3 regions of the Bacillus sp. AK031 genome follow, and region 1 is predicted to be linked to each of the others. Evidence: riboswitches for the same ligand, from Rfam matches in the RefSeq annotation. Region 1 holds a riboswitch; each other region holds the start of a gene.

Region 1 (10,013 bases):
AATTCGGGTGATGTACTTATTAAAGGCGATGCTTTCAATCCTTGATAAGGATGTGTATCAGGAAGATCATCTGTTAAATAGGCCAACAGATCATCTATTTGTTCAGGATATTGATTAACATCCCTATGTTGTCCGTTATTCAACGCCATGGACGCTATCGGCATTCCCCCCGGGGCCCTTCCTATCCCCAAATCGATCCGACCGGGATTCAACCCCTCTAATACTCTAAAGTTTTCTGCTACCTTATATGGGCTGTAATGGGGGAGCATCACACCGCCCGATCCGACCCTGATCTTTCCTGTTTTAGCCGCTAAATGGGCAATCAGGACTTCAGGGGAAGATCCGGCAAGGCTTGTTGTATCATGATGCTCAGATACCCAGAAACGGGTGAAGCCTAATTGTTCCGCGTACTGAGCAAGTTTTACTGTATTCTTAAGAGCTGCCTCAGGACTCATTCCTTCTGCAATCGGTGACTGGTCCAGTACACTTAATTTTAAAGACATTCCTTTTAACAACTCCTTCTCTCACTTGTGTCTATTATTATCATTTTTATAAAAAGAAATGTCCATTAACATGCTTAAAGGGTGAGAGCCAATGGCCCCCACCCTCTAACAGTCACTCATTATTTTTTGTAAAGCAATACTTTACCTACAGTTCCATCTTCACTCTGGCCTACTACACGGAAGTTCAATCCGTAATTAGGTACGTTACGTCCTGCATCAACAAGACCCGGGTTGCTGTAGTCAGCACTGTCGCTGAATAATGGAGTACGCTTTGTGTAATTATCTTTCATAGTGATTCCAAGCAAGTTCGTGTAATCCAAAAACATTTTCTCAGATTTATCAAGGCTGAATGCCGCATCGTGAACCTGGTAGCGAGATGATCCTACAGACCCGTCGCTCCAATAGTTTGTATGCTGGTCAGCATCGACAACACCTACGAAACCATCACCCGGGTGAATTCCAGTCCAGTTTTCACTGTACTGCTTATCAACATACCATACGACAAGTCCATCATCGAATGTCATTAAGCTGTCACCGCGGCGGATGTTTTTAAGACCTTCATCAACGTCGTTGTGGCTTCTCCACTCTAACAGGTAGTAATGGTCAGAGCGTTTGATACCGTCATTCTTAGTGAAGCCGTCCAGTGATACAAGTGCATCACCTTCTGCATCATCAAACAATACTTCTTCACCGTCTACAACGATGGATAAATCATCTGCATACAGGCCAGGATTTGAAACCGCTGCATCCGTCACATACTCGATTGCCACTTCTACCTCTTGTCCAGCATAAGCGGAAAGGTCGAATGAAGCGTCAATCCATCCGTCAGATGAGCCAGTGATTCCATTCCCAAGGTTGGATCCATTCGGATCAGTATTTGTCGTGATTCCACTCTCTACCGGCTCGCCATTCACTGTTACATATGCATAATCCCAATCTGTTTCAATATCATACCAAGCTTTGAAATTGAACTCTGCACTTGTGGCATTTGTTAAATCTACAGTAGTAGAAAGTACATTATGCAAGTCATCCGAACTTCCAGAGAAGTAAGCATTTTCTCCGCTTGCAGGAGTAATGATCAGTGTTTCTTTTTGTGGAAGTTTTACTTTTACCACATCATTATTTGTTCCTTTTGTAGCTGCTTCATCAAGAAGGAACTCAAGTCCATTTCCATCAATATCCTCTAGGTTCACTTCAGAACCAGTCAACCAGTTTCCTTCAGTTCCTTTATTATCAACTACCGCAGAAGCCTGCAGCATTTCTTTCATATAAGGACTGAATCCTGTCGGCATTGTTCCAGGAATGTCACCGGCCCAGCTTCCGCTCGACATGATGGACCAGTAGCTGACCGGCTCGCCTTGCCCTGTATATTGAGTATCGTATTCATCAGGAAGACCTAAATCATGTCCGAATTCGTGCGCCATAACTCCAACCGCTCCATCTTCCGGCTCGATTGTGTAATCATAAGCTGCCATAGAACCGCCCCAATAACCGACAGTTGCTTCCGTGTTGGAGATTGGTGTTACTCCACCAAGATTCCATCGGTGTGACCAAATTGCATCAGATCCAAGAGAACCTCCGCCAGCTTCTTCACCGACACCGGAGTGGATGACCATCAAGTGATCGACAAGTCCATCGGCTTCAAGGTAGTCCCCATCACCGTCCAAATCATATCGGTCCCATTGATCATAGTCTGCGATGTTTACTGATGGATCCGCAGCTGCTGCTTCTAATGCTTCCTTAACAAGCCCTCGTGCATTTACATCGCTGCCGTCTGGTTGAGGATCGTTGCCCCCGTATGCTGCAGCAGGCTTGCTAGCTGTATACCATCCAGCAACTTCACCTTCAACAGAGTAGCTTCCACCTGACTGCTTCTCATAATATTGTTTCATCGATACATATGTTTCACCGTCAGGGCCGACCCAGCCGCCTTCTCCGAATAGCATGTCTTGATAATGCTCACGGGAGTAGGCATCTTCACCTTCATAATACATGTCCGTTTCATCTGCAGTCATGGAATTATGAGGCTTGTCCGGATAATCAACAAGAAGGACCAATACTTTATCAGTACGCATTTCTCCATCGTATGCTTCTTTCTCCACTGATGATGGAGCATTTTTCTTAGCTTGTCCAAGCTTGTTTCCTTTTCCGTTTGTCAAACTATTGTTTTTCATTTCTTGTTGAAGCTTTGCTTTCACTTCTTTTTCATCGCCATGAAGTTCTCCGGCTTCTTTTTCAGCCGATTCAGCTTTCTTCGCCAAGAACTTATTTAACGCCTTCTGGGCTTCGGCAGCTGTGGCATTCTTGTCGATTTTGCCTTCCTTTTGAAGCATTTCAATTAAGCGGTCATCATTGGCAATTCCGAGGTCGAATGGACCACCATGATGATGTTCTACAGCTTTACCCGGATTGGCCAAAACATTTTCAGGTGCGACACTTGCTGCAGATGCGGGAACGGCAAATGCGCCAATACTCATTGCAGCCGTCATCGCTAAAGATAAAACTTTACGTGATTTCACACGTGATTCCTCCTTTATGTAAATTGAATGTGATAACTTTTTAACAATTGTAAATATACCGTATTTTTCTGAAAAATACAGCAATTCTGAATAAAAAGAATCTATAGCACTATAATAAAAACCCCTATTTAGGATGAAAGATACACTCTATTACATAATTAGGAATTTATTTGTTTTATTACCCGGGATTGAATTAAGGTCATTTGTCCTGCAAGGATGTAAAATTGAACCAATCCAAGTCCTGGAAATGGTTCAGATTGACTCATTACCCCAAATTCACGAAAAAAAAAGATGACCATTTTTCATGGTCATCTTCATCATTCAGGAGCTTTTCTTCCAGCCCTGCAGCTTCCGGTATATTTTTCCATTATAATAAAAAAATTTGGTTATCCAGCCTGATGCATTAAGGAACTCTTTTGAAAAGCTGAAAACATTTTGCTGTCTCCAAGCTTTCTCGTCTGAAAGATAGACTCCTATCAACCCCTTATTTATTAGACGATGGAAACCTGCATGGGGAAGCTGGCTTGTATTCTCATCAGCCTTTTTGAGGAAATGAAGAAGCCTCCCTTTCATTTCTTCTTCGCTTTCATAGTAGAAACAGAAGTTGAGGTCTCCGCCTTCAATATCTTCTTCCTGATCGATAAAATAGTCAAGCAGAATATGTAAACCTTGAATATATGGAAAGTATCCGTTTCGGATAGAGTCAGCCTGAAAGCTTTCAAAATCCTCACGCAGCCCATAGGACACAAGGCAAAAAATCCCCAGAGTTGAGCCGGAACAGGCAGAAAATTCATACCAATCCATTTCTGGCAGTGTATCCTTATACTGCTCGAACCAGCTTTTTAACCGGTCGGTTCGCTCTTCTTTTTTAACATGTTTATGTATTTGCAAGTCACAGTAATAATCACAGAGTTCATGTAAATAAGGTTTTATGACAGGATAACCCGGAACATCTGACAGCACGGATTGACATGTCAGCACCAGCTCATTCAGATAACCACCGTCATCCTGATCTTCTCTGTGTCTGTAATACTGGCGCAGTGGAGCACCTACTGTAAGAGCGTCTTTCATTGATTCATGGAGAGCTGAAAAATCCTCTGGATCCAGAGAAGTGCTTCTGTCACATAAGTTATCCAGGTAGTCACTGATTGTCTGATACGCGACTATGAATCTGATTGCACTTTCCCTTTTCCATTGAGCAAGCAGGGCCAGGATCGATCCCCCTTCACAATGGAACGTTTTATGGAGGATACTTGCAAGGGCCTGGGTTTTCAGTTCATCATTCGGAATAGCTTCAGCCTTGCTTGACCACCCTTCAAGTTCGCTGTGGACCACAGGGAATACCTTTCGATAAACCTGACTCATCAATGAAAAAGGATGAGTGGGAATGGACATATACTTCACCTCGCTCAATTAGGTTTTGAAAAAGCTATTCTTTGACTACATAACCGATCGTTTTCAATCTTGACTCTACAAAGGTTTTGGCATATTCGAATACATCGTCCCGTTCAGGTTCATTAAATATTTCATGATAGCACTTCGACCATTCTTTATAATGCATTTCAGATAGGGAGAGCTCATTGAACCATTTTTTCACGAGTGACTTATCTACAATCTTATCATCTCCGCCCTGCATGACCAACAAAGGAACATCCGGCATTTTATCCATGTTGGCAAAAACCAGCTTCATTGCCTTGTCGAGTTCCCTGTACCAGCGCACAGACACTTTGGTGACATACAATGAATCATTGCTGTCTATTTCCCTTACATCCTGGTTTCGAGTCGCAAGGTCAACAGTCAATCCTGATGAAAATCTCACTTGCGGCGCCACTTTGTTTAAAATATGGGAAATGAATTGAAGCGGTTTTGGCGGTGAATCCACAAGGCCCAGGCATGGAGATGAAAGTATCAGGCCTGCAAGGTTGATATGGGATTCCTGCATAAGCCTTGCTGCAACCAGCCCGCCCATACTGTGGCCGATCAAGAATACAGGCAAGTCAAATTGATAGGCAGCCTGAATCCAGTCCTTCACCTCGACAATGTATTCGTCAAAGGCATCAACATGTCCTCTTTGAGCCCTTGATGTCATGCCTTGCCCCGGCAGATCTCCCATGATGACATGATACCCGGATGTCCGCCACATTTCAATGAGCCACCCGTAACGGCCATGATGCTCCATAGCACCGTGTATAATGACGATAACCGCCTTAGCCTCCTGATCCGTTTCCCATTTCCACATGGCAATTCCTCCTTAAATCTTCATTCTAAAATAATGATAGTTACTTTCAATAATGATACACTCAAATTATTAAGACTAATTATAACTGTCCTTTGAAAGGAGTAGTACAATGATTTATGAATATAATGGCAAAAAGCCAAAGATAGCCGAAAGCGCCTATATTGCTGATTATGTAACAGTTACAGGTGATGTCGAGATAGGCGAAGAATCCTCAGTATGGTTTAACAGCGTCATCCGCGGCGATGTCGCACCTACCATCATTGGGAACAAGGTCAACATTCAGGATAATTCTGTTCTCCATCAAAGCCCTGACAATCCATTGATCTTGGAAGACGAAGTCACCATCGGTCACAGTGTCATCTTACATAGTTGTAAAATCAGGAAAAAGGCACTGATTGGCATGGGGTCAACCATACTCGATAATGCCGAAATAGGTGAAGGGGCTTTTATTGGTGCCGGAAGCCTTGTCACCCCTGGAACGGTCATCCCGCCGAACAGCATGGCCTTCGGAAGGCCGGCCAAGGTCATCAGGGAATTGAATGATCACGATATCAGCGAAATGAAGCGGATCTCAAGGGAGTACGCCGAAAAAGGACAGTACTACAAATCATTGAAACCTCTTAAGTAATAGATTTTACTGTTTTTTTACCCATTATCCATGGGAGTTATTCTTTCATCGGGAAAGTAATCATTTGCAGTAGCAGCCCTCTCCTTTTTGATGGAGAGGGTTTTTAGTTTTGGAGCTTTTGACATCGCCGGTTTTTGATTTTTCCGATTCCGTGATGCCATAGCAGCCTAATGATAACGCCAATTTTTGTTTTTTCCAATTCCACGGTCCCACCCCTCTTCATGACACCGAAAATGTTAAATTTTCCTTTTAACTGTGCTTGACCAGCCGAAGTAATCCTGGTTTCACATACAATAAAACCCGAAGCAATATACTCCGGGCTTTAACAGTCATTATTCTATTACGCTTTTGCCTGCTCTTTAAGGGCCGCAGCTTTGTCAGTGCGCTCCCATGGAAGATCAAGGTCGCTTCTGCCAAAGTGGCCGTAAGCAGCTGTCTGTTTGTAAATCGGACGGCGAAGATCAAGCATCTTGATGATGCCTGCAGGACGAAGGTCGAAGTTGTTGCGGACAACGTCGATCAGAACATCTTCAGAAACATCGCTTGTTCCGAATGTGTCGATAGAGATTGATACCGGCTGTGCTACACCGATTGCATAGGCAAGCTGAACTTCACATTTATCAGCCAATCCTGCAGCGACAAGGTTTTTGGCAACATAACGTGCAGCATAAGCAGCGGAACGGTCAACTTTCGTCGCATCCTTTCCTGAGAATGCACCGCCGCCGTGACGAGCATAACCGCCATAAGTATCAACGATGATTTTACGGCCAGTCAAACCGGCATCCCCTTGAGGTCCGCCGATAACGAAGCGTCCAGTAGGGTTGATGAAGTACTTTGTATCTTCATCAATAAGCTCTTTCGGTACAACCGGATCAATGACATATTCTTTCAGGTTTCTTTGGATACGCTCTAAAGAAACCTCCGGATGATGCTGTGTAGAGATAACGATTGTATCAATGCGGACAGGTTTGTCATTTTCATCATACTCAACCGTTACCTGAGTTTTACCATCAGGACGAAGATATGGAAGCACATCGTCTTTACGCACTTCAGTCAAGCGGCGGGAAATTTTATGAGCTAATGAGATTGGAAGAGGCATAAGCTCCTTCGTTTCATTACAAGCGAAACCGAACATCAGACCTTGGTCACCAGCTCCGATTGCTTCGATTTCTTCGTCGCTCATTTGTCCTTCACGTGCTTCAAGCGCCTGGTCCACACCCATTGCAATATCAGCAGACTGCTCATCGATGGAAGTCAAGACAGCACATGTTTCAGCATCGAAACCGTATTTCGCACGAGTATAGCCGATTCCTCTGATTGTTTCACGTACAATTTTCGGAATATCTACGTAAGTACTAGTTGTAATTTCTCCAGCAACCAAAACAAGACCAGTTGTAACAGACGTTTCACATGCTACACGTGCGTTCGGGTCATTAGTTAGAATTGCATCTAGGATTGAATCGGAAATTTGGTCACAAATTTTATCTGGATGTCCTTCCGTTACGGACTCAGATGTAAACAGACGACGTTTTTTTGACATCGGTGTTCCTCCCTTAAGAAAAATAATTGGCTGAACAGAATGGCCTGTTCTCAGGTAGTTAATCACGGTACTCATTCCCTTAGTAGTATGAAGTAAACATGGTGTTTTTATCAAAAGACTTCATCTGCAGGGGCAGAAATTCTCAATAAAAAAAACCTTCCCGTCTATTAAAGAGGAAAGGTTATGATTTAAAGCCGCGCCTTTCACTCTTATTGATCAAGGAGAACCTTGCATCAGATTAGCACCTTTGCTTAAAAAATGACCTTATATCAGATTACTGTGTCATCAGGATAAGCAATACAGCTTAAATCATTAAGAATGATTTTGGTTCAAACAAACAGACAAAGAGGTTATCTCCTTGTTTGGACCAATCCTTTTGAATACTTCTGACAAGTATATTTTTCAAGCAGGTTGCTGGGTTTCATTGGGGCTGTCCCTCCACCAGCTCGGAATAAGAGTATCCGTTCAAGGGTCAATATTAACTTACTTTGTCAAAACGTGTCAACAGTTTTATTTCCTTATTGTGCAACTTATTTCAGCTGCACAAATCTACTTGCTTCTGCTGGTTCTTATACACCATTTTAAAGACACTTGATTTAGTAATTTCCTTTCTAAGTGTCTCTGGGCAGATTAAAGAACATTTAATTTCGCATACTCTTCTCTAACTGTCTCTACAACCGTTCTAAGAACACTTAATTTTCCACTCACCATCGTAACTTTCCCTACAGCCACAAGGAGAAAGGCCCACTGCAAAGTATTCTGTAACAGAGAAACAAGCTTTTCATCACGTACAAACCAACCATTTTTATAACCCCTGAAAACCACGTTATTCAATTAAACCTTCCTATATAAGAGAAACTTCTTTACAAACGTTCACAATTCGATAAAATCGTAATAGCATAACTTAATATATATTATTCCGGGGTTTTTCAGAAATAAATGTTTACTCACCACCATTTATGACTAAATCATTAATACAGCAATTATGTCAGCGCTCTCAAAAAATTCTTGTATTTCACCTTTAAAATTGTGACAATTTAAAAACATCGAGTAAAAATAATTAAATAGTATAGACTAATGGTTTTATTGTGTTATACTAATTCTTGAGAAAGCAAAGGGGTAATTAAATAAGGCTCTTTTTTGAAGGCTGAAGCTTTATGGGAGAAGCTTCAGCCTTTGAGGCAGAGCATTAAATACAGAACAAAGGAAGGTTATAAAAAAATGACTTCAATTAGCCTGTCTAATAAACTAAATGAATTACTTAACGGAAAAAATACAAAAGTACAATTATCTGTACCTCAATTAGTTGAAAAAGTTCTGAACCGCAATGAAGGAATTCTTACGGCTTCAGGGGCAGTCCGTGCAGAGACAGGAAAATATACAGGCCGTTCTCCACAGGATAAATTCATTGTAGAAGAACCTTCAACAAAAGATAAAATTTCTTGGGGTTCTGTAAACCAGCCTATTTCTTCAGATAAATTTGATAATCTTTATAATAAAGTCATTGATTACTTACAAGATAAAGAAGAAATTTTTGAATTCAAAGGATTCGCCGGCGCTGATCCAAAGCACCGCATGCCAATCCGTGTAGTGAATGAATATGCTTGGCACAATCTGTTTGCCCACCAGCTTTTCATCCGTCCAAGTGCAGATGAGATAAAAGGCCACAAAGCTGAATTTACAGTCATTTCAGCTCCAACTTTCAAAGCGGATCCAGCTGTTGACGGCACAAACTCTGAAACATTCATCATTGTTTCTTTTGAAAAAAGAACCGTACTGATCGGCGGTACAGAGTACGCGGGCGAAATGAAGAAATCAATCTTCTCTGTGATGAACTTTATGCTACCTGAAAATGATATCCTTTCCATGCACTGTTCGGCTAACGTAGGCCAGGAAGGTGACGTAGCATTGTTCTTCGGACTTTCCGGAACAGGTAAAACAACTCTATCTGCTGACCCTAACCGCCGCTTGATTGGTGATGATGAGCACGGCTGGTCTCCAAATGGGGTATTTAATATAGAGGGCGGATGCTACGCAAAGACTATCGACCTTACTCGTGAAAAAGAACCCCAAATCTTTGATGCGATCCGTTTTGGTTCTGTGCTTGAAAATGTGGTTGTCGATGAAAACACCCGCATTCCGGATTACGAAGATAACACACTGACAGAAAACACACGTGCAGCATACCCGCTTCAAGCAATCGATAACATTGTTGATCCAAGTGTTGCCGGTCACCCTAACACAATCATCTTCCTTACTGCTGATGCCTTCGGCGTATTGCCTCCAATCAGCAAACTGACAAAGGAACAAGCAATGTATCATTTCTTAAGTGGTTATACTTCTAAACTGGCTGGCACTGAGAGAGGAATCACTTCTCCACAGGCAACGTTCTCAACATGCTTCGGTTCTCCATTCCTGCCGCTTCCTGCAACAGTATATGCAGAGATGCTAGGTAAGAAAATCGATGAGCACAATGCTCAAGTATACCTTGTGAACACTGGCTGGACTGGCGGAGAGTATGGTGTCGGCAGCAGAATGAAGCTTTCTTATACACGCGCTATGGTTCAAGCTGCACTTGAAGGTG
Region 2 (10,013 bases), 750 kb from region 1:
ATAAGATCTGGTTGCCGCCCGGATAAAGAATCGCGCTTTTGCATATTCAGGGATGATATTCGGAGCATCTCCACCATGTGTGATAATCCCATGAATCCGAACATCGTCTTTCAATTGCTGTCTCAGAGCATTGATCCCATTGAACAACTGGATCACCGCGTCAAGAGCATTGATGCCTTCCTCCGGTGAAGCTGCAGCGTGGGCCGGCCTTCCTCTATATTCAAAATCAAGCGGATCGACTGCCAACGAGGAAGCCGTTAACCTTGTCTGGTTTGAAGGGTGAACCATCAGCGCTGCATCAACCCCCTGCAGGAGTCCATGTTTTACAAAGCTCCCTTTCGCACTGCCGTTCGGTCCACCTTCTTCCGCAGGCGTTCCCAGCACAACAACCTCACCACCCGTTGTATCAAGCACCTTGCCCAATGCGATCGCCGCCCCTACACTGGTTGTTCCGATAATGTTATGTCCGCAGGCATGGCCGATCCCAGGGAGTGCATCATACTCTGCAAGAAACGCGACAGTCGGCCCCTGCTTTTCTGATTTCCTGCGGGCAAGAAAAGCTGTTTCATGGCCGGCAACCGCTCGTTCCACCTGAAAGCCCTCTTCCTCAAGAATCCCTGTCAGCAGCTCTGAAGCAAAGAATTCCTGATTGCCGATTTCCGGCTTCTTGTGGATCCTGTGGCTTGCAGACAAGTACTGCTCCCTCTTGCTTTCTACGCTTTCAATGATTCTCGCTTTCAATTGGGTGTTCACTTCAACTGCTGATGACATATTAAATTCCTCCTTGGTTTTTATTTTTGTAAACTGAATTTATTCCCCAATATTACTCAATGGAACGAACGTAGGAATGACATTGCCTTTATATTCTTTTTCAATAAACTCTTTCACATCATCTTCCTGATAGATTTCTGCGAGCTTTTTAAGAGTTTCATTGTCTTTATCCTCTGTACGGACCGCGATGATATTGATATAAGGTGTGGCCGTTTCGCTCTCATGGAAAATCGCATCTTTTGTCGGCGTGAAGCCGGCGTCAACCGCAATCCCGTTATTAATGATGGAAGCCGCTACATCCGGCAATACCCTTGGCGTCTGGCCCGCTATAACTGGCACAATTTCAAGATTCTTTGGATTGTCTGTGATTTTTTCAATGTCGCCATTGCCGTCAAAGTCTTCCGGCAATGTAATCAAACCGGCTTCCTGAAGCAGCAGGAACGCCCTTCCCATGTTTGTCGCTTCATTCGGGACGGCAATTTTCCCGCCATCAGGAATGTCTTCTACACTTTCATATTTCTCGGAGTAAATTCCCATTGGAGCGATTACGGTCGTTGCAATTGGTGCTAAATCAAGGTTGTGCTCTTTTTTGAAAGCATTGAAGTATGAAATCGTCTGGAATGCATTTGCATCCAATTCTCCTTCAGCAAGCGCTATGTTAGGCTGGACATAATCAGAGAATCGGACAATTTCCACTTCGATTCCTTCTTTTTCAGCTTTTTCCGATACATAATCCCAAATGCGGTTATCGGACCCGCTTACCCCGATTTTCACTTTTACTGTTTCTTCCCCGCTTGTAGTGCTGGAGCAGGCTGCCCCCGTCACCGCCAATGCCAAAATTAAGATTGCTAATAATAATTTCTTCAAGATGAATCCTCCCTTTATCTTCTTCTGATTTTTTTTGATAAAACATTCCCGGACGTTTGCAGGCCTTGCACCAACAGAACCAGAATCCCGACCGTGATCAGCATGACGGTCGTATCAAAACGCTGATAGCCGTATGTAATCGCGAGATCCCCCAGACCTCCGCCTCCGACTGCACCTGCCATCGCCGAAGCCCCTACAAGACCCACTGTCGCAATGGTGAAAGCGAGAACCAGTGAACTCAGTGCCTCGGGTATCAGGAACTTGATGATGATCTGCCACGGGGTCGCCCCCATTGATTCTGCCGCTTCAATCACGCCCGGCTCCACCTCAAGCAAGGAGTTTTCTATCAACCTCGCAATATACGGTCCTGCATAGAAAACAAGCGGCACGACGGCAGCTGCTGTACCAATCGAAGTTCCGACGATCAACCTTGTGACAGGGATGATCGCCACCATCAAGATGATGAATGGTACTGAGCGGAACACGTTAATAATTCCATTTAACACATTGAACACGGGCAGGTTTTCCAACAGATGGCCTTTCCGTGTCACTACCAGCAGAATTCCCAGCGGCAATCCGAGGAGCGCTGAGAACAACAGTGAGAAAGCGACCATCTGAAGTGTCTCGATCAACGCCTCAATAATTTGCTCCTGATCAACTAGCATTGGCCTCCACCTCCTTGATTCCGACTTTTTCCTGGTTAATGTACATAAGAGCCCGATTGATTTCACTGTCGCTGCCGATGAATTCAACGATCAAGTTGCCGAATGGGATTCCCTGCAGCTCCGTGATATTACCGAAAAGAACATTGGTATCGATATCGAACCTCTTAGCGATTTTCGAAAGAAGAGGCTGACCGGCCGATTCCCCGACAAAGTTGATTCTGAAGACCTTCTGTTTTCCTGCGTTGTTCCTGACAATTTCTTTGATTGAATCAGGCAGCGTATCATTCATGACGGTGCTGACAAAATTTCTTGCCGTCAGCGTTTGGGGAGCGGAAAACACATCAAACACTGAACCTTCCTCGATGATTTTTCCCGCTTCGATGACGGCAACCCTGTCACAAATCTCGCGGATGACCGTCATTTCATGCGTGATGATCAGAACCGTGATCTTATATTCTTTGTTCACTTTTCTGAGCAGCTGCAGAATCGAATTGGTTGTCTGCGGATCAAGGGCAGATGTCGCTTCATCACATAGAAGGATCGATGGCTTGGTGGCCAGTGCCCTGGCAATGCCCACCCTTTGTTTCTGCCCGCCGGATAACTGATCAGGATATTGATTGGCTTTATCCTCGAGACCTACAAATTCAAGCAGCTCCAATACCCTTTCCTTAATCGCTTCTTTCGGTACCTTTGCCAGTTTAAGAGGCATGGCGACATTGGCGAAGACCGTTTTTGAATTCAGCAGATTGAAGTGCTGAAAGATCATGCCGATATTCCGTTTAATCTCCCTGATTTCTTTAGGACCCAAAGCTGTAAGGTCCCTGCCTCCCACGATGACTTTCCCGGATGTCGGCTTCTCGAGCCAGTTGACACACCGGATCAGCGAGCTTTTTCCTGCACCGCTAAAGCCGATGACACCGTATATCTCCCCTTCATTGATCTTTAAATCGATGCCGTCCAATGCCCTGACCGGCTGATTGCCACTTTCGTATATTTTCGTTAAGCCTTGAAATTCAATCATTTTGCTGCTCCTTTCTCGTTTCGTCAAAATAAAAAACCTCTTCCGGGGGAATGGAAGAGGCTTCTGCACACAGCAAAGAGGGCTCTTCTTATCTCCCAAGCTTATAGCTTGCTGGATTTGGCACAGTACTCGATGATGAGTCCGCTGCCGAGGCATCAATGGGCCAGTCCCTCCGCCTCTCTCGATAAGAGAAATATTCACTTTTTCAATCGGGTTACTCAGGATTATATTTATACTCGTTTCGCTCTTCCTCTCCCTTCCCTGTAAAACTGCTTCAACAAAATAAAAACCCTCTTCTTGAAAGCGAAGAGGGCATGATTATGTAATCCGTCCTCTTCTCATCTCTCAAGCATTGCTTGCTGGATTTGGCACGGTACTCGCAATGGAGTCCGCTGCCGAGGCTTCACAGGGCCAGTCCCTCTGCCTCTCTTGATAAGAAGTATGGAAAATTATTCTGTTTTTTGTAAAACTTGATTATCACTTTACAACGCCATTTTCAAAGTGTCAATACTTTTTTTGAAAAAAGTTTTCTGCTGATTTCCGCTCCAATCAACCTGTTTTTTCTCTAAAACTAGATTGATTTTATTTTCGGTTTGTAGAATTGTTAAACTGGATTATACCGTTAACTAACAAAGCATTCAGAAATATTTTGGGGCTGTTTTCATCTGTAGTTGATGCTTTTTTGAAATATACTACTCTAGACTAAGAGATATTCCAAAAAAGTTTTGACTGTGTGGTGCACCCCATAGTTTATGATAAAAGTACCGGAGGGGAGTTATGTACAAAATCAGTGAATTTGCCGAAATCACGGGCTTGAGTAAAGAGACTTTGCGCTATTATGCTGAAATCAAGCTTTTGGAGCCTGCTTACATTAACCCGAAGAACAACTACCGATACTATGATGACGGGTCTTATTTCCTGGCTGTTCTTCTCGTTAAGCTAAGAAACTTTGGACTGACAATCCAGGAAATGCAGGATGTCATGAACGACCAATCCTTTTTCAACCTGGAGGAGTTACTGGAGTTGAAAAAGAAAAATATACAACAGGAAATCGAAACACTTCAGCAAAAACTGGCTGAAATCGACGAATTTATTGAATCTGGAAAGGAGCAAAACCAATGATCCATTGGAAAGAAGAAAAGGCCATCCCAGCAAACATTGAAAAAGTCTGGACTTTATTCTCAGAAGAAAATATGCCAAGAATCATGCCGAAAGTCATAGAAAATAAACCTGTATACGAAGCAGAAGGGGTAGTAGGCTCTAAATATGAGCAGAAATACCAGGAAGGCAAAAGAACAGAAACTTATATCGTCGAGAGCCGAAAACATAAACGGATCGGTTTCGTTATTGCTAAAGCATTTGAAATCGACCTCTCTTTCACTCTTGAAAAAATTGACGAAACAAGCACGAATTTCATTTACGAAGGAACCAATAAAGGCAAGAATTTTGTCGGCAGGGCCATGTTAAAGCTCGGGGGAGATAAAAATAACAACAAGGTTGTGCAGGAATTCATGGACCGGGTCGAAAAAGAAGCTATAAAATAAAGGAAAAGGGCACACACAGGTGTCCTTTCCCTTTAGAGCAACAGTATATTTATTCACCTTCGGGTCCTTACTCGTCACTACGGCCGCTGTTCAGCTCAGGAATGGAAACCCTATATAGCTTATCATCATCTTCTGCCGGGTTTCCTCTGCCATCCGTATTGTTGCTGACAAAATAAAGGTTGCCGCCTTCAATGTAAACGTCTCTTATCCGCCCGTATCCTGATAGAACCTCCTCCACTTGCTCATTCTCCAGTGACAGTCTTTTTACTCCCTGTCCTCTAAGTGCCGCAAAGTAAAGGTCATTTTCATAAAAATCTGCACCTGAGGGCGCCCATGATACCTCTCCGGAATGGACAACAGGCTGCTGCAAGCCTTCCCTGCTTTCATCTCCTTTTATGAGCGGCCATCCATAGTTGTTTCCTGCCTTGATCAAATTGACTTCATCATAACCGGAAGGGCCATGTTCGGTACTGTACAAACTTCCGCTTCCGTTCCATGCCATACCTTGAGGGTTGCGGTGGCCGAAGCTGTATACATATGAACCTTCAAATGGATTGTCTGCCGGGATTGTACCATCAAGATTCATTCTGAGAATCTTTCCTCCCAAGGAATTCAAATCCTGGGCAATTTCCTGTTTCGTGGCATCGCCTGTCGTGATATATAGTTTTTCATCGGGACCGATCTCCAGTCTGCCGCCATGATGGTATTGTCCGCTTGGGATGTTATCAAGCAGTGTTTCCCCTTCCTCCCATGCTTCTCCTTCGAGGTTTAAAACGACGATGCGATTATGGGGAGCGGGACTGTTTTGATACGTATAGTAGGCAAAAGCTGAGGGTGTTTCCGGGAAGTCCGGATGCAGAACAAAGCCAAGCAAACCAGCTTCCGGGACCTGCGCCAAAGGTCTCTGCAGATTCACTTTCATCCTTGTCTTTTCTCCATCTGTTACTTTCACAATTCCACCTGTACGCTCCGAAATATAAAAATCCCCGTCGACTTTATTGATGGACCACGGTACGTCCAGGTTTTCTTCCAGTACTTCCACATTGAGATTTCCTCTGCCTGCTGTTTCTTGTGTCTCAGGATCAGAAGGCTGGCTTGAACAGGATGCCATTAGAACCAAAACAAATAATAACACGGTCAGCTTTTTCATCAAATAGTTCTCCTTCCCTTTTACTCTTAGTTACTCCGTACTTAAAAACACCTCCCTTTTATGTAAGGAGGTGTATGCCCTATTCATTATGTACCCTTAATCAGGGGTTTAATCAACAACTTCTGACTTGTTCTCCAGTGCTTCATAAATAGCTCGGGCTACCCCGTCTTCCTCATTGCTTGTTGTGCTATATGTGCAAAATGACCTGATTTCTTCTGCCGCATTGCCCATGGCTACTGGTCTCCCGACTACCTTCATCATCGAAAGGTCATTAAGGTTATCTCCGACTGCCATGGCGTTTTCAGGGGCCAGCCCTTTTTCTGCAATAAGATTCTTTAAGGCGATTCCTTTTTGAGCGTCTTCACTCGTCACTTCAAGGTTTTCCCTCCCGGATGCGCTGATCGCCAGCCCGCCGGATCTTTCCAGGCTTTCCTTTGCCTTTTTCAGTAATTCATCATCAAAGGAAAAGACTAAAAATTTATAGACGGCATTGCCATTTGTAAAAGCTGCACTGTAATCGTCCACTACTTTTATATGGCCTTTTTCAAAGCGCTCCTGGGCAGCATCCCGGATGGCCTGTTCCGACGTTTCCGGATTGGCTGTTTTAAAAATATCGACGATGGACTGGATCCCTCTCTCGTAATCTTCTGTATAAGTACCTTGAGTGGTATACAGTTCAAAATAGATTCCCATGTCCTTTAGTATTCGCATGACTTCAAGGGCTTTCTCTTCATGAATAGCTGCACTCTTGACCACTTTTCCCTCTTCGTTCCTGACTTCTGCGCCATTTACACAGATAATCGGGCATGAAATTCCCGCCTCTTCCAGGACATATCTTGCTTCTTCATAGGATCTTCCTGTCGCGACAACCACTTGCACTCCTTTGGCTTGAGCGTCCAGCAAGGCCTTTCTGTTTGCTTCACTTATTTCCTGTTTTCCATTTAACAAAGTACCGTCCATGTCACTGGCGATGATTGTAATCATTTTGTATAACCTTCTTTCTAAACGGGGTTGGTTTCATACGGAATATAATCCGCTGGATGAGACAGCATCCTGTCTGCCTAAAGGCATTTTAACACCTTAATGCTAATTTATTGTAAAGAAAGGCTTTCACTTATTCTCCCCATTCCCTTAAGACTTATCTCAATGAAAAAAGAAGCCCCCGAAAATAGTGCTATAATTTCCGCTCCAGGTGTACGACTCCAATTAATCTAAGTTTGCAGTTCTACTCTATAATAAAAGAGAAAGGAAATCTTTTCATTCCCTTTTAATAACACTCCTGTTACTTTACTTTCAATTCTAAGAATCCATATTCAAAATGAACCCAAACCTTCTTCATCAATCAGAAGAGGACGAAATCAAAAGCGATTTCGTCCTTCATTTGTTATGTCATTTTACTTTTTTCTATGCCGACAACAGGCCGCGCCTGTTTAATTCCTGCCTGACCATTTCTATGAATTCTCTCACTACTCTTTCTTCAATTGACCGGTTATAAATTTCGATTACCTGGTCATCCGAGAGATCGACAATCGATTCCATAAAACTCACCTACTATTTCTGACATGGTTGGCTATATACCACTTTTGAACTATAGTTAAACCTTTTTTCGTTAAAATGTTTGATTTTTTCAGCAAATTTGATAATTTAACCCAAATAAGTGAAGCGGAAGGCTCTTGTCGAAAACAGATGAATTGTTGTAAAATTTTGAATATGAATGGACCTGTTTCTATTTATTAAGAAAGGGGAAAAGGAGGGACAGCAACGCTTGCTTGCTAAGTTGCTTGTTTATTAAAAAGAAAGTCTGGACAGTTGAATATTTATGAATTACTATGTATTTTATTACGTTTTTGAGGTGATGTCGCATGGACAATGGACAATTTAAGACAAAATCAGAAGTAAATACGGGAAATGTTCTTCTATTCCTGCTCCCTTCCCTTTTAGGTATATTCCTGTTTATGATCCCGATTCCGCAAGAAGATGGGATCACCATCCCGATTGCGGTCTTATCAGGATTTGTGCAAGAGTACATCGGTGCATTCGTACCGGCGATCATGACTGGGTTGATTATCGTGACCGTTCTCGGTTCTCTTGCAGCCAAGTTTCTAAAGCCTGATTTTATTATAAAAAATGCTTTCTTAAATAATTTATTCGCAGTCAACCTGTTATGGTTATTCATCCGTCTTTTGGGCGGAATCTTCGCTGTGATGACACTGTTTAAGCTTGGTCCGGAATGGGTCTGGTCTGATGCGACCGGCGGCTTGCTGTTAAGTGTGGATGGACTATTGACCATCCTGTTCTCTGTGTTCTTGTTTGCAGGGCTGTTCCTGCCGCTCCTGCTTAACTTTGGATTGCTCGAATTGCTGGGGGCTATCCTGACAAAAGTAATGCGCCCGCTTTTCGGTCTGCCCGGGCGTTCTTCCATTGACTGTCTGGCATCCTGGCTGGGAGACGGGACAATCGGAGTTCTCCTGACAAACAAACAATATGAAGATGGTTATTATACGAAAAAAGAAGCGGCCATCATCGGGACGACATTCTCTGTTGTTTCCATTACCTTCAGCCTTGTCGTCATTTCGGAAGTCGGTTTAGGTGATTACTTCCTTCCTTTCTATGGTGCAGTCGTATTATCGGGAATTGTCGCTGCTCTAATCATGCCGCGTATCCCGCCGCTTTCCCGCAAGCCTGACACATATTACAAGGATCAGGAAGGAAAGGACACGATGGAGGTCATTCCAAAGGGACATTCCCGTCTCAGCTATGGCTTTGAGCAGGCTCTTGTTCAGGCTGGAAGGAATAACAGCTTCGGCAAATTCTTTACAGACGGTTTTAAAAATGTACTCGATATGTGGCTTGGTGTGGCGCCGATCGTCATGGCGATTGGTACAACGGCCTTGATCATTGCTGAAAATACGCGTGTGTTCGAATGGATCGGAATGCCGTTCATTCCTATTCTTGAACTCTTGCAAGTACCCGAAGCGGCAGAGGCTTCCAAAAGCATTCTCGTTGGTTTTGCAGATATGTTCCTGCCTGCCATCTTCGGCTCTGGAATTGAAAGTGAATTGACACGCTTTGTCATTGCAAGTTTATCCGTTACACAGCTTATTTACTTGTCCGAAGTCGGCGGCTTGCTGCTAGGATCCAAGATTCCGGTTGATTTTAAAGACCTGGCAATCATCTTTTTGGAGAGAACGTTGATTACACTGCCGATTATCGTTATTATCGGACATTTGGTATTTTAGTAGAATTAGAGAAAAACCCGCATCCTTTATCGGTTGCGGTTTTTTTGTTCGGAGCATAAATCACGTTGTTTAGTAATTATATGGATATTTCCAGATGCATTTTTTTCTAAAATCGTATGAGCTTGTAAATCCGCCCTTTTGAGCCGAAGTTTCAATTTATGAGCCCAATCTATATTTTATGAGCATTTTTCGAGATATATGAGCGGGATTTTACTTTTATGAGCATTATTTTCGTTTTATGAGCGTAATTTGATTTTTATGAGCATTTCACAATTTATAGAAATTTTTCACCAAAAAAAAGCAGGCGCATCAGCACCCGCTTTTCCTAAAAACCATTATTTTTTCAATTTTTCTAACATATCTTCTGTCATGCGCGCAAGATCATACTCCGCCTTGAAGCCCCACTCTTCCGAAGCAGCTGAGGCGTCGATGGAGTTTGGCCAGCTTTCAGCAATTCCCTGCCTTACCGGATCAACATCATAATTCAATTCGAAATCAGGAATATGCTTGCGGATTTCTGCCGCCACCATTTCCGGCTCGATGCTCATCGCGGTCACGTTGAAGGAATTTCTGTGCTTCAGCTTTGCCGGATCTGCTTCCATTAAATCGATGATCGCATTTAACGCGTCAGGCATATACATCATGTCCATGTATGTGCCCTTGTCGATGTAGGAAGTGTACGAACCATTTTCAATCGCTTTATAGTAAATATCCACTGCATAATCAGTCGTTCCGCCGCCTGGTGGTGTTGCGTAG
Region 3 (10,013 bases), 370 kb from region 1:
CGGAACGAGTGAATAAGGCCGTTCCTCGATATGCTGTTCAAGAAGCCCCAGGTTTTGCACTTCATCTGACTTCATTTCAGTAATTCGCTTTTTTACTTTTTCTAAAAGGTCAGGATTGGCGACACCTTTTAAATAGATCAGGGCAACCTGGCTTAGTCCTTTTTCACCGACGGTTACATACTCTGTCATAAGTTCAGAGGAGCGCAGCTGCTTCCTGATCAGTGAAATATTGACGGCAATGGACTCGATGAATGCTTCCTTTGGCCCCTTGAGGACAGCCTCATCCTCCGGCTTTTGAATTCCTCTTTTTTCAAATCCGGTGGTTCCAAACAGATAGGCGTGTTCTTCGCCTTCAATAAATAGCACTGTGTTCCCCATCAGGAGATTGGTAACGATTGTATCGTAATCGCATTCCTCTTTAATATCTTTGATCGGTATTTGATTTGCGAAAAAATCCAGGTCCAGTTCCGCTTCTTCGTTTGGGTAAGGTGTTATAAGATTAGGAATAAGTTCTTTTTCTATGACCTCTCGCTGGCTCATGCCATTAAGGAAAAACAAAATGGCTTTTTTGTTAAAAATAGAAATCGTCAGCGGCCTGACGGATAGATCTTGATTGATGGGATAATTAAAGGTTTCCTTGACCTTTTCGGTATTATCTTCAAGTGAGGAAGAAACACCAGAGCAGTCCTTCTCTTGATCCTTCTTATTTTTTTCGCGTGTGGATTTCAGCATCTTTTCACCCCCTGTTGTATATAGAGTGTCACAAGATTTACTTGGTTATGTAATTAATGGTTATAAAGAATGATTTTGTCTTTGTTCAAACTTTGTGTTGCTAATGGGTGGGTAATTGCTGGTATTATGATAGGGAAATGATTTAAATCGCACGCAGTCAGGAAGGTGTAACCTTTGAAGTGGTACAGCATAGGAGCTTTCACGTTTCCCTCTGTCTGGGGAGCCGTCGTCATTGCTTTTGCAGTGACAGGCATCTTTTTAAAACTTTATGATGGCAAACAGGCAAATGAATGGTTCGGCAACAGTGTGTTCTGGTTCATCCTGACCTGGAAGCTGAGCTTCATCCTGTTTGATTTCTCTGCTTTTATCAGGCAGCCTCTGTCCGTCATTTATTATTATGGAGGGGTGAAGGGTTTCTGGTTAGGGATAGCCATGGCCCTGATTTATATATTTTTAAAAGGAAAGCGAGAGCATCTGTTTGGTTCGTGGATTCTATTCGTTCTTGTATATGAAGGAGCGGCAGGGTATTTAGCGGATAACACTTCTCTGTTGGATGCCGGAAATCTTCTTGTCGGGCTGGGGCTGTTTTACCTGGTTCTGAAGATGGGGAAAAAGGAAATCTGGCTGCTGGTGTTCACCGGCATACAGCTATTGGTTAATTTCTTGCAGAGCGGATGGTTTTCGACGGAGAGCTTCGCATATGTGGTCATAACGATTGGAGTACTGGTTGTAAATAGATTCGGGAGGGACGCTCATGAGTAAGAAAATTTTGGCGTTCGGGCTTGTCGGTGTTCTGATAGGCTTGTTTGTTGCCAATATCGTTCAAAATCAAAATGCAAAAAAAGAAATGGAAGAACAGGTGGCGGAACAACTCGAGTCAGGGCTGGAAGTGGAATTCGGAAGTGAAGGCCTGGATAAAGGAGACACCGCCCCGGATTTTACGTTGACCACGTTGGAGGGGGAAGAGGTCGCGCTTTCCGATTACAGAGGGCAAAAAGTGATTTTGAATTTCTGGGCGACCTGGTGCCCTCCTTGTAAAGCGGAGATGCCGCATATGCAAGAGTACTATGAACAGTATCATGAAAGAGAAAATGTCGAAATGCTGGCGGTGAATCTTTCGACAATTGATAATGGCAAGGAAGCTGTCCAGGAGTTTGTTGAGGAGTATGGTCTGACATTCCCGATCCCTTTGGATGAAGAAGGAGAACAGGGAACTGCCTACCAGGCCCAAACCATCCCCACCTCCTACATGATCGACACAAACGGCGTCATCCAGCACAAAATCCTCGGACCCATGAACAAAGAAATGATGATCCAAATGGTGCGATCAATGGACTGACTTTACTCCTCTAAAGCACTAAGAGGGACTGTCCCCTATGCTGCGTTAATACGTTAATGCGCAATAGGGGACAGTCCCTTTTCATGCATTAACGCGTTGCCATACTAAAAGGGACAGTCCCTCTTCGCGCGGTGATGCGTTAATTCGATAAAGACTGACAGTCGCAATTTCTTGTCGTATAATGAAGGGAAAAGGATTTAAAAGGAAGGGGTTCATCATGAATTTTGGCACGAAAGTTGTACACAGCACATTACATAAACGCGATATCAACAGCAAAACGACACCGATCTATCAAACCTCCGCTTTCACGTTTTCTTCCCTTGAAGAGCTGGAAGGATTTTATGAAGGAAAATCGCCTTATCTTTATACACGCTCAGGCAACCCGAATACAGATGAACTGGGCAAACTGGTCGCAGAACTTGAAGGCGCACCGGATGGAGTTGCCGCCTCCTCGGGACTCGCGGCAATCCTCGCAGGCATTCTCGCCGTTGCTGAAAGCGGGGACCATATCGTCGCAGCAGAAGATATATATGGAGGCACTTATCATCTGTTAAAAGAAGAATTACAGTCGTTCGGCATCACAACCACTTTTGTCGATTTCAGCGATCCTCAAGAGATCGAAAAAAGCATCACTCCGGAAACGAAGCTGTTATACAGTGAAAGCATCACCAATCCTTTTCTGCGGGTGGAGGATATCGGCACACTCATCTCCATCGCGAAAAAGCATAACCTGAAAACCATGATCGACAATACATTTGCGACCCCATACCTTATGGCGCCTTACACGGAAGGTGTGGATATCGTCGCCCACAGCGCAACAAAATATATCGGCGGCCATAGTGATGTTACGTCAGGTGTAACAGTAGGCTCATTAGAATTGATTGAAAAGGCAAGGCTGAAAGTCGTCAACCTTGGCAGCAATCTAAGCCCGCATGAAGCCTGGCTGACAGTGAGAGGCTGCAAAACCTTGGCCCTCAGAATGAAGCAGCAGTGTAAAAATGCCCAAAGGTTAGCAGGTGCATTGAAGAACCATGAGGGTGTTAAAACAGTATACTATCCGGAAAATGCCTCCGAAAAAGGGAATGGCGCCATCGTCACCATCGAACTTGCAGAGCAAAACGATATCCACAGGTTTTTCACAAACTTGAGCTGGGTGAAAATTGTTCCGACACTTGCAGGGGTGGAGACGACAGTATCCTATCCTCAAGGTACATCTCACCGCGCACTCTCCCCGGAAGCAAGGGCGAAAATCGGTGTGAACGGGCAAGTCGTCCGCATCTCCGTCGGCATTGAAGATGCAGAGGATATTATCCAGGCCTTCAAAATTGCAGTGGACAAATCAAAATAAAAATATTCTGAAAAATCATTGACCTTGGCGAAATAGTTGGTTATAATCCAACACATACAGCATATAAATTTTTCATAAGCAATTCGATAACTCTTATCGAGAGCGGCGGAGGGAATAGGCCCGATGAAGCCCGGCAACCTTCAAGCAGAACCTGCTTGAAAAAGGTGCTACATCCTACAGGCTCACGAAGTCTGGAAGATAAGAGGAGGAGCCGATGTCTATTCAAGCCCTCTTCTTAGCGGAGAGGGCTTTTTCATGTTGAAAATTCCTCTTCCCGATCCAGTGTCAAATTTTTTATTTAAATAAGAGGAGGAAGTTAGTATGACAAACCATCAATTCGATCCGGAAACATTACTGCTGCATGGAGGACAGGAACCTGATCCTGTTACAGGTTCACGAGCCGTTCCGATTTATCAAACCACATCGTATGTATTCAACGACACTGAACATGCGCAGAATTTATTCTCATTAAGTGAAGCCGGTAACATCTATACAAGGATCGGAAACCCGACTGTGGATGTTTTTGAAAAAAGGATTGCCCTGCTTGAAAAAGGAGTCGCAGCCGTAGCGGTGTCTTCCGGAATGGCAGCGATTTCCCTGGCGATATTGAACCTGGCGGGTGCCGGCGATGAAGTTGTTGCCTCGTCAAAACTATATGGCGGGACCTACAACCTGTTTGCTGTGACTCTTCCTCGCTACGGAATCAAGGTGAAGTTCGTTGACAGCACCGACCCGGAAAATTTCCGCCATGCGATAACCGAAAACACGAAAGCGGTATTTGCAGAAACGATCGGCAATCCGAGCCTCAATGTGCTGGATATTGAAAAAGTTGCGGATATCGCGCATTCCAAGGGTGTTCCGCTGATTATCGATAATACCTTCCCGTCGCCATATGGCTGCCAGCCGATTCAATATGGAGCAGATATTGTCATCCATTCGGCAACGAAGTGGATCGGCGGACACGGTACGGCAATCGGCGGTGTCATTGTTGATGGCGGCCAGTTTGACTGGAACAGCCCTAGGTTTCCCGGGTTTACAGAACCGGATGCCAGCTATAATGGGCTTCAATATGTTGATGTTGGCGAGGCGGCCTATGCCGTAAAATTGCGCGTCCAGCTCCTGCGTGATTTTGGTGCCTGCCTGAGCCCGCACAATGCGTTTTTGCTGCTGCAAGGGCTTGAAACGCTACACCTTAGAGTTCCCAAGCATAACAGCAACGCCCTGGAAATTGCCCGTTACCTGGAAAATCATCCATCTGTTGACTGGGTCAGCTATCCTGGACTGGCAAACCATCCGGCCAACACTCTTGCGGAAAAATATTTAGAGCATGGACATGGCTCTATCGTCAACTTTGGCATCAAGGGCGGAAGAGAGGCTGGCAGAAAGTTGATAGACAATATAACATTATGGTCCCACGTTGCCAATGTCGGTGATGCCAAATCACTGATCATCCACCCGGCATCAACCACCCACCAGCAGCTGAACAGTGAAGACCTGAAAACGACGGGTGTAACCGAAGCGCTCATTAGGCTGTCGATCGGGTTGGAGTCGGTAAAAGATTTAACGGCAGACCTTGACCAGGCAATCCAAAAAGCGACGGCAGCGGCAGCTTCAGTCTGATTTATGAAAAAAGCAATCTATGAAACAGGGAATGTTTCGGTAGGTAATCTCATACTTGAAAGCGGCAGACTCCTCATGGATGCTGGACTCAGCTATGAGATTTGCGGCAATCAAGAAGGACCTGTCATTCTTGTCTGCCATGCCTTGACGGGCAGCCACCTTAGTGTGGGGACGGATGGTCAGCCTGGCTGGTGGAGAGGGCTGATCGGTCCCGGGGCATATATCGATACGGAAGAATACCTGGTGGTGACGTTTAACGTTCTGGGTGGGTGTGACGGGTCGACAGGACCACTGTCTAAAGATCCGGACACAGGACAGCCTTACAGGATGGCTTTCCCGCAGGTGACCGTCCGTGATATTGTGCATTCTCAGTATAAAGCACTCCAAACACTTGGGATATCCTCACTCCATGCCGTGATTGGAGGTTCGCTGGGAGGGATGCAGGCTCTGGAATGGGGCCTGCTTTATCCTGCCTTCGTTAAAACAGTGTTCATGCTGGCAAGCACGCCGTATTTTTCTGATTACGGAATTGCTTTTAATGCAATCGGTAAATCAGCCATCACTTCTGACCCCAACTGGAAGGATGGCCATTATGAAGATGCAGCAGATGTAGCGGGCCTGCGGGTGGCAAGGATGGCCGGAATGGTCACGTACCGGTCTCCTGAACTTTTTAATGAAAGATTCCAGCGGGCTGAAGCCTCTGAAAAGGTGTTCCAGGTGGAATCCTATCTTGCCTATCAGGGTGAAAAACTGGCAAAGCGGTTTGATCCCAACAGTTATTTGTATTTGCTCCAAACCATGAACAGCCATGACATCGGAAGGGACCGGGGCGGTTGGAGGGAGGCGGCTTCACAATTTCAACGGGAGCTTATCTCTCTCGGTTTTACTAGAGATCTAATTTACCCGCCTTCACTCATCAAAGAACTGGCAGACCTGGTTCCGAGATCTGTATTTTATGAAGTAAAAACCTTATTCGGGCATGATGGTTTTCTGACTGAATTTGAAAAATGGGGAGGCCTCATAAAAACCCATTTAGAAAGTTAGCTCCATGACTCATAACTTGTCCCTCACCGGCATATAGTTTCAATAGCAAAGACATCGCACCGCTTCTAAGCATTTTTTGTGTGGTGTCTTTTTTATCCGAAAGATTAAAAGGATGCTAATGAAGGTGATATATAGGGAGGAGACAGAATGGAGCAGCGCAAAGGCGTGATTATAATAGCCGTCGCATCCCTTTTGGCAGGTGCCGGGGGAATGTACGGCGGAATGGACTTACTGAATTCATTTGACAGCAAGGCAGAAGAAGGGGCCGCGGATAACTCGGGCCAGGTAACGGACCGTCTGCATAAAGTGGAGGTTGCCTACGATCTGATAGCGGACAAATATGTAGAGGAAGTGGACAAGGGAGAGCTGGTGGAAGGTGCAATCCAGGGAATGCTTGATACTCTCGGCGACCCCTACTCTGTCTACATGGATGCCAGCACTGCCTCGCAATTCAGCGATTCCCTCGGCTCTTCCTTTGAAGGCATCGGGGCAGAAGTGACGGTCATGGACGGGAAGCTTCTGATTGTTGCACCGTTCAAGGACTCTCCAGCCGAAAAGGCAGGGCTGCGGCCTAATGATCAAATTTTAAAAGTGGACGGGGAAAGCATTGTCGGCTTGGATTTATATGAAGCCACATTGAAGATTCGCGGCGAGAAAGGCTCCAGTGTCGAGTTGGAGGTTATGAGAGAAGGGGTTACCAATCCCATCAAGGTAAGTGTAAAAAGAGATGAAATCCCTCTGGAAACAGTCCACTCAGATATTAAAAAAGAGAACGGCAAAGATTACGGTATCATTGAGGTCTCATCCTTCTCTGAAAATACAGCGAAAGACTTTAAAAAGCAGCTGGCGGAAATGGAGGAAACAGGTATCGAAGGGCTTGTCATCGATGTCCGTGGCAATCCGGGGGGACTGTTGTCGAGTGTAAATGAAATGCTGGTTGAACTGGTGACAGAGGAAAAACCATACGTGCAAATCCAGGAGCGCAACGGTGAGACGATGAAATATTTCTCTGAAAATAAGCAGAGGAAGGCATATCCGATTACCGTACTTGTCGATGAGGGGAGTGCATCAGCCTCTGAGATTCTTGCAGGGGCATTGAAGGAAGCGGGAGGCTATCCTTTGATTGGTACCAAAACGTTCGGAAAAGGAACGGTCCAGCAGCCGGTCCCGATGGGGGACGGAAGCAACATCAAGCTGACGATGTTCAAATGGCTCACACCCAAAGGGAACTGGATTCATAAAAAAGGCATCCAGCCGGACATTCAGGTCAAACAGCCTTCTTACTTCTATGCCCATCCTTTAGAAGCAGAAAAGCCGCTGACGGCCGAAATGAATAACGAGCAAGTAAAGAATGCCCAGCTGATGCTGGAAGGGCTTGGCTTCAAGCCAGGCCGGAATGACGGCTACTTCAACAGTTCAACAGAAGCGGCGGTTAAAGAGTTTCAAGAGCAGCATAATTTGGTGGCAAATGGAAAGATTGACAGTGTGACAGCCGGGAAGCTTCAGGAAGAGATCTATAAAGCGGTGAAAGATGAGAAGAATGATGTGCAGTTGAAGGCTGCGTTGGATTATTTGAAGAGGTTGAATTAACAGTAAAAGGCCTGGAGTTCACTCCAGGCCTTTTAATAATACTGCTGCTTAAGTTCTTGCATTTCAAAGCTGGGAACTTCCCTGCGGTTCAGTTTTTCCAAAATATAAGCAAGAGCCTTCAGACTATGCCCAGCCTGCTCCTCCGAAACAGCTCCTGCCTCATAGGCTCCATAATACTCATCCATATCAATCACATGGTAGCTTCCATCCTCGAATACCCGGATATCAATCAACAGATCATGGACACAAATGAGGTCTTCCTGCCTCTTTTCATACTGGACGATGTCAATCAGCCACCCATTATGCGAGCTTTTGAACCCGTAGGAAAATTGCAATCTTTTATCCAGCATATAGATGATGATAAATCTTTTCGAAGAGGCAAGTGGAGGCAGTTCGAGAATGGTAGAAGAATTAATTCTGATAAAGCGATTTGGTTCCTTCATGCTGAGAGCACGTTCCTCTTTTAACTGAATGGCTTTTTCAACCTCTTCTTCGCTGCTTTTTTTGATATCATTTGTATAGGTCAGGCCGCCATGCTCTCTTCCGACATGATTCCAAAAAATGACGACATCCATTTGACATTCCTCCCGACATCCTTCACATATCCATTCGCCAGCTCTCTGCAATTTCCTTTATATTTCCCGGGAAAAACTATTATTGTCGAAGTACTGGAAAATTTAGTAGTCTTCTATTTATAAAAATAAATAGGTTTTACAGTGGCTATTTGTTAAAATAATAGAATAGATTAACACGTTGAGGATGGTGAAGACCATTGTTACAGCATTGGCTTATAGAGATCATGAAAGCAAGCGGCAAGCTGTTTGTGAATCCGCTGATCTATTTCGCGGTGATCCTTGCTTTTGGTAGTGGTTTCTTTCGGGTAAAGCGGGAGAGGCGGGAACTGCATACAAGGATTTTCGATGTTTATCATGAGATTCGGTTTTTATTTCCCCTCGGAATTCTGCTTGGCCTCGGTTTTTCTTTACTGACGATCGGTGCGGGGCTGGTCATTCCTTTTGGAGGTTTGCTATTGATAGGAGCGGTTACGATGCTTCTGGCTCTTACATTTAACTTCCGTTTGCTGACACCGGCGTTTACTGTCGGAATATCTTATTTCATCCTTCTGGCTATCAATTACTTTAAGCTGGAAATGCCATTTTTTCATACATATTTCGAACGGCTGAATGAAGGGCTGTTGAATTCTGTTGTCGTATTGCTGGGGACGCTGCTGTTGATTGAAGGTGTCTTAATCAGCCACAGCGCGTGGAAGAAGACTTCACCCCGATTAATCAAAAGTTCGCGCGGGCTTAAGGTCGGAGCGCAGGAAGGGAAGAAGCTGTGGGTTGTGCCGATGTTCCTTCTGATGCCGATAGGGACACTGGATATGCCTTGGGGCTGGTGGCCTGTTTTTACAATAGGGTCACAGACTTATTCAATCATCCTTTTCCCATTCCTGCTCGGATTCAGGCAGCTTGTCAGAAGCACACTTCCGCAAATCAGCATCAAAGAAACTGGAAACCGGGTTTTCTGGCTGGGTGCTCTTGTACTGACAATTGCTGTAGCAGGATTCTTTGCTCCGGTGATTTCCATTGCCGGCGCTGCCATTGCAGTCATCGGGAGAGAGTGGATGGCCTACAGGCAGCGTGTCCAGGATAGTGAAAGGTCTTACTTCTTCTCAAGAAATTCCCAAGGGCTGATGATTTTGGCAATCCTGCCAGGTTCGCCAGCCGAAAAGATGTCACTTGTCTCCGGGGAAATCATCTCTAAAGTGAATGGATTCCGCGTCCAGACAGAGGCTGAGTTTTATGAAGCTCTGCAGAACAACCGTGCCTACTGTAAATTGGAAGTGATTGATACAAACGGACAAATCCGCTTTGCACAAGGCGCTCTTTATGAAGGCGATCACCATGAACTTGGGATTGTGTTCGTTGAGGAAGACCGTGAATGGTCATCAAAAGTCGGCTATCATTTTGTTAGTTCTTATAAATAGTCTCAATCTTTCTTATAGAGACCTATAGTGAAACAAAATGTTTGATGAGTTGCTCGGATGGATAAGTGATGCGATGCATACAGACCTCATTCTTTGAATCTGTTCCTTGAAATTTAGAATAGGGGAAGGTTCTGTTCACAAAGATTTACAGCTAGTAGAGGTTAGAAACCCATAGACCAGGATTTGTCAACAACAGGGTGGAAAGTGCCAATTCATGATACTTTCCAAAACATCAAAAAATAAAGGAAGGCAAGAAATGAGATTTATTGACATATCAGATTATCAACAGGAAACAATGCAATTAGCCAAACCAATTTATGATCGGATGAGAAGAATATTGCTGACAGCCG

What was found. A riboswitch is a leader RNA that binds a small molecule or an ion and turns the genes downstream of it on or off. The one in region 1 is predicted to bind S-adenosylmethionine.
Region 2: it holds a riboswitch for S-adenosylmethionine, as region 1 does, so the genes downstream of both, M1E09_RS00645 (methionine ABC transporter ATP-binding protein) here and metK (methionine adenosyltransferase) in region 1, are expected to answer to the same signal.
Region 3: it holds a riboswitch for S-adenosylmethionine, as region 1 does, so the genes downstream of both, M1E09_RS02315 (O-acetylhomoserine aminocarboxypropyltransferase/cysteine synthase family protein) here and metK (methionine adenosyltransferase) in region 1, are expected to answer to the same signal.

Annotation. Positions count from the first base shown of each region.
Region 1 is NZ_CP096424.1:875,938-885,950, reverse strand. It holds gene M1E09_RS04465 (LLM class flavin-dependent oxidoreductase) at 1-503, opposite strand, end outside; gene M1E09_RS04460 (immune inhibitor A domain-containing protein) at 623-3,022, opposite strand; gene M1E09_RS04455 (tetraprenyl-beta-curcumene synthase family protein) at 3,344-4,417, opposite strand; gene M1E09_RS04450 (alpha/beta hydrolase) at 4,452-5,261, opposite strand; gene M1E09_RS04445 (gamma carbonic anhydrase) at 5,371-5,889, shown strand; gene metK (methionine adenosyltransferase) at 6,230-7,429, opposite strand; SAM riboswitch class I at 7,636-7,887, opposite strand; gene M1E09_RS04435 (hypothetical protein) at 8,060-8,263, opposite strand; gene pckA (phosphoenolpyruvate carboxykinase (ATP)) at 8,651-10,013, shown strand, end outside.
Region 2 is NZ_CP096424.1:129,402-139,414, reverse strand. It holds gene M1E09_RS00660 (M20 family metallopeptidase) at 1-771, opposite strand, end outside; gene M1E09_RS00655 (MetQ/NlpA family ABC transporter substrate-binding protein) at 811-1,638, opposite strand; gene M1E09_RS00650 (methionine ABC transporter permease) at 1,653-2,303, opposite strand; gene M1E09_RS00645 (methionine ABC transporter ATP-binding protein) at 2,293-3,324, opposite strand; SAM riboswitch class I at 3,410-3,515, opposite strand; SAM riboswitch class I at 3,660-3,763, opposite strand; gene M1E09_RS00640 (MerR family transcriptional regulator) at 4,102-4,446, shown strand; gene M1E09_RS00635 (SRPBCC family protein) at 4,443-4,868, shown strand; gene M1E09_RS00630 (PQQ-dependent sugar dehydrogenase) at 4,936-6,018, opposite strand; gene M1E09_RS00625 (Cof-type HAD-IIB family hydrolase) at 6,127-7,002, opposite strand; gene sda (sporulation histidine kinase inhibitor Sda) at 7,423-7,557, opposite strand; gene M1E09_RS00615 (YjiH family protein) at 7,881-9,257, shown strand; gene M1E09_RS00610 (L-threonine 3-dehydrogenase) at 9,593-10,013, opposite strand, start outside.
Region 3 is NZ_CP096424.1:505,332-515,344, forward strand. It holds gene M1E09_RS02295 (spore germination protein) at 1-732, opposite strand, end outside; gene M1E09_RS02300 (hypothetical protein) at 907-1,494, shown strand; gene M1E09_RS02305 (redoxin domain-containing protein) at 1,487-2,071, shown strand; gene M1E09_RS02310 (trans-sulfuration enzyme family protein) at 2,289-3,419, shown strand; SAM riboswitch class I at 3,510-3,624, shown strand; gene M1E09_RS02315 (O-acetylhomoserine aminocarboxypropyltransferase/cysteine synthase family protein) at 3,741-5,039, shown strand; gene metX (homoserine O-acetyltransferase MetX) at 5,043-6,083, shown strand; gene M1E09_RS02325 (S41 family peptidase) at 6,231-7,673, shown strand; gene M1E09_RS02330 (DUF402 domain-containing protein) at 7,706-8,248, opposite strand; gene M1E09_RS02335 (PDZ domain-containing protein) at 8,446-9,663, shown strand; gene M1E09_RS02340 (HD-GYP domain-containing protein) at 9,920-10,013, shown strand, end outside.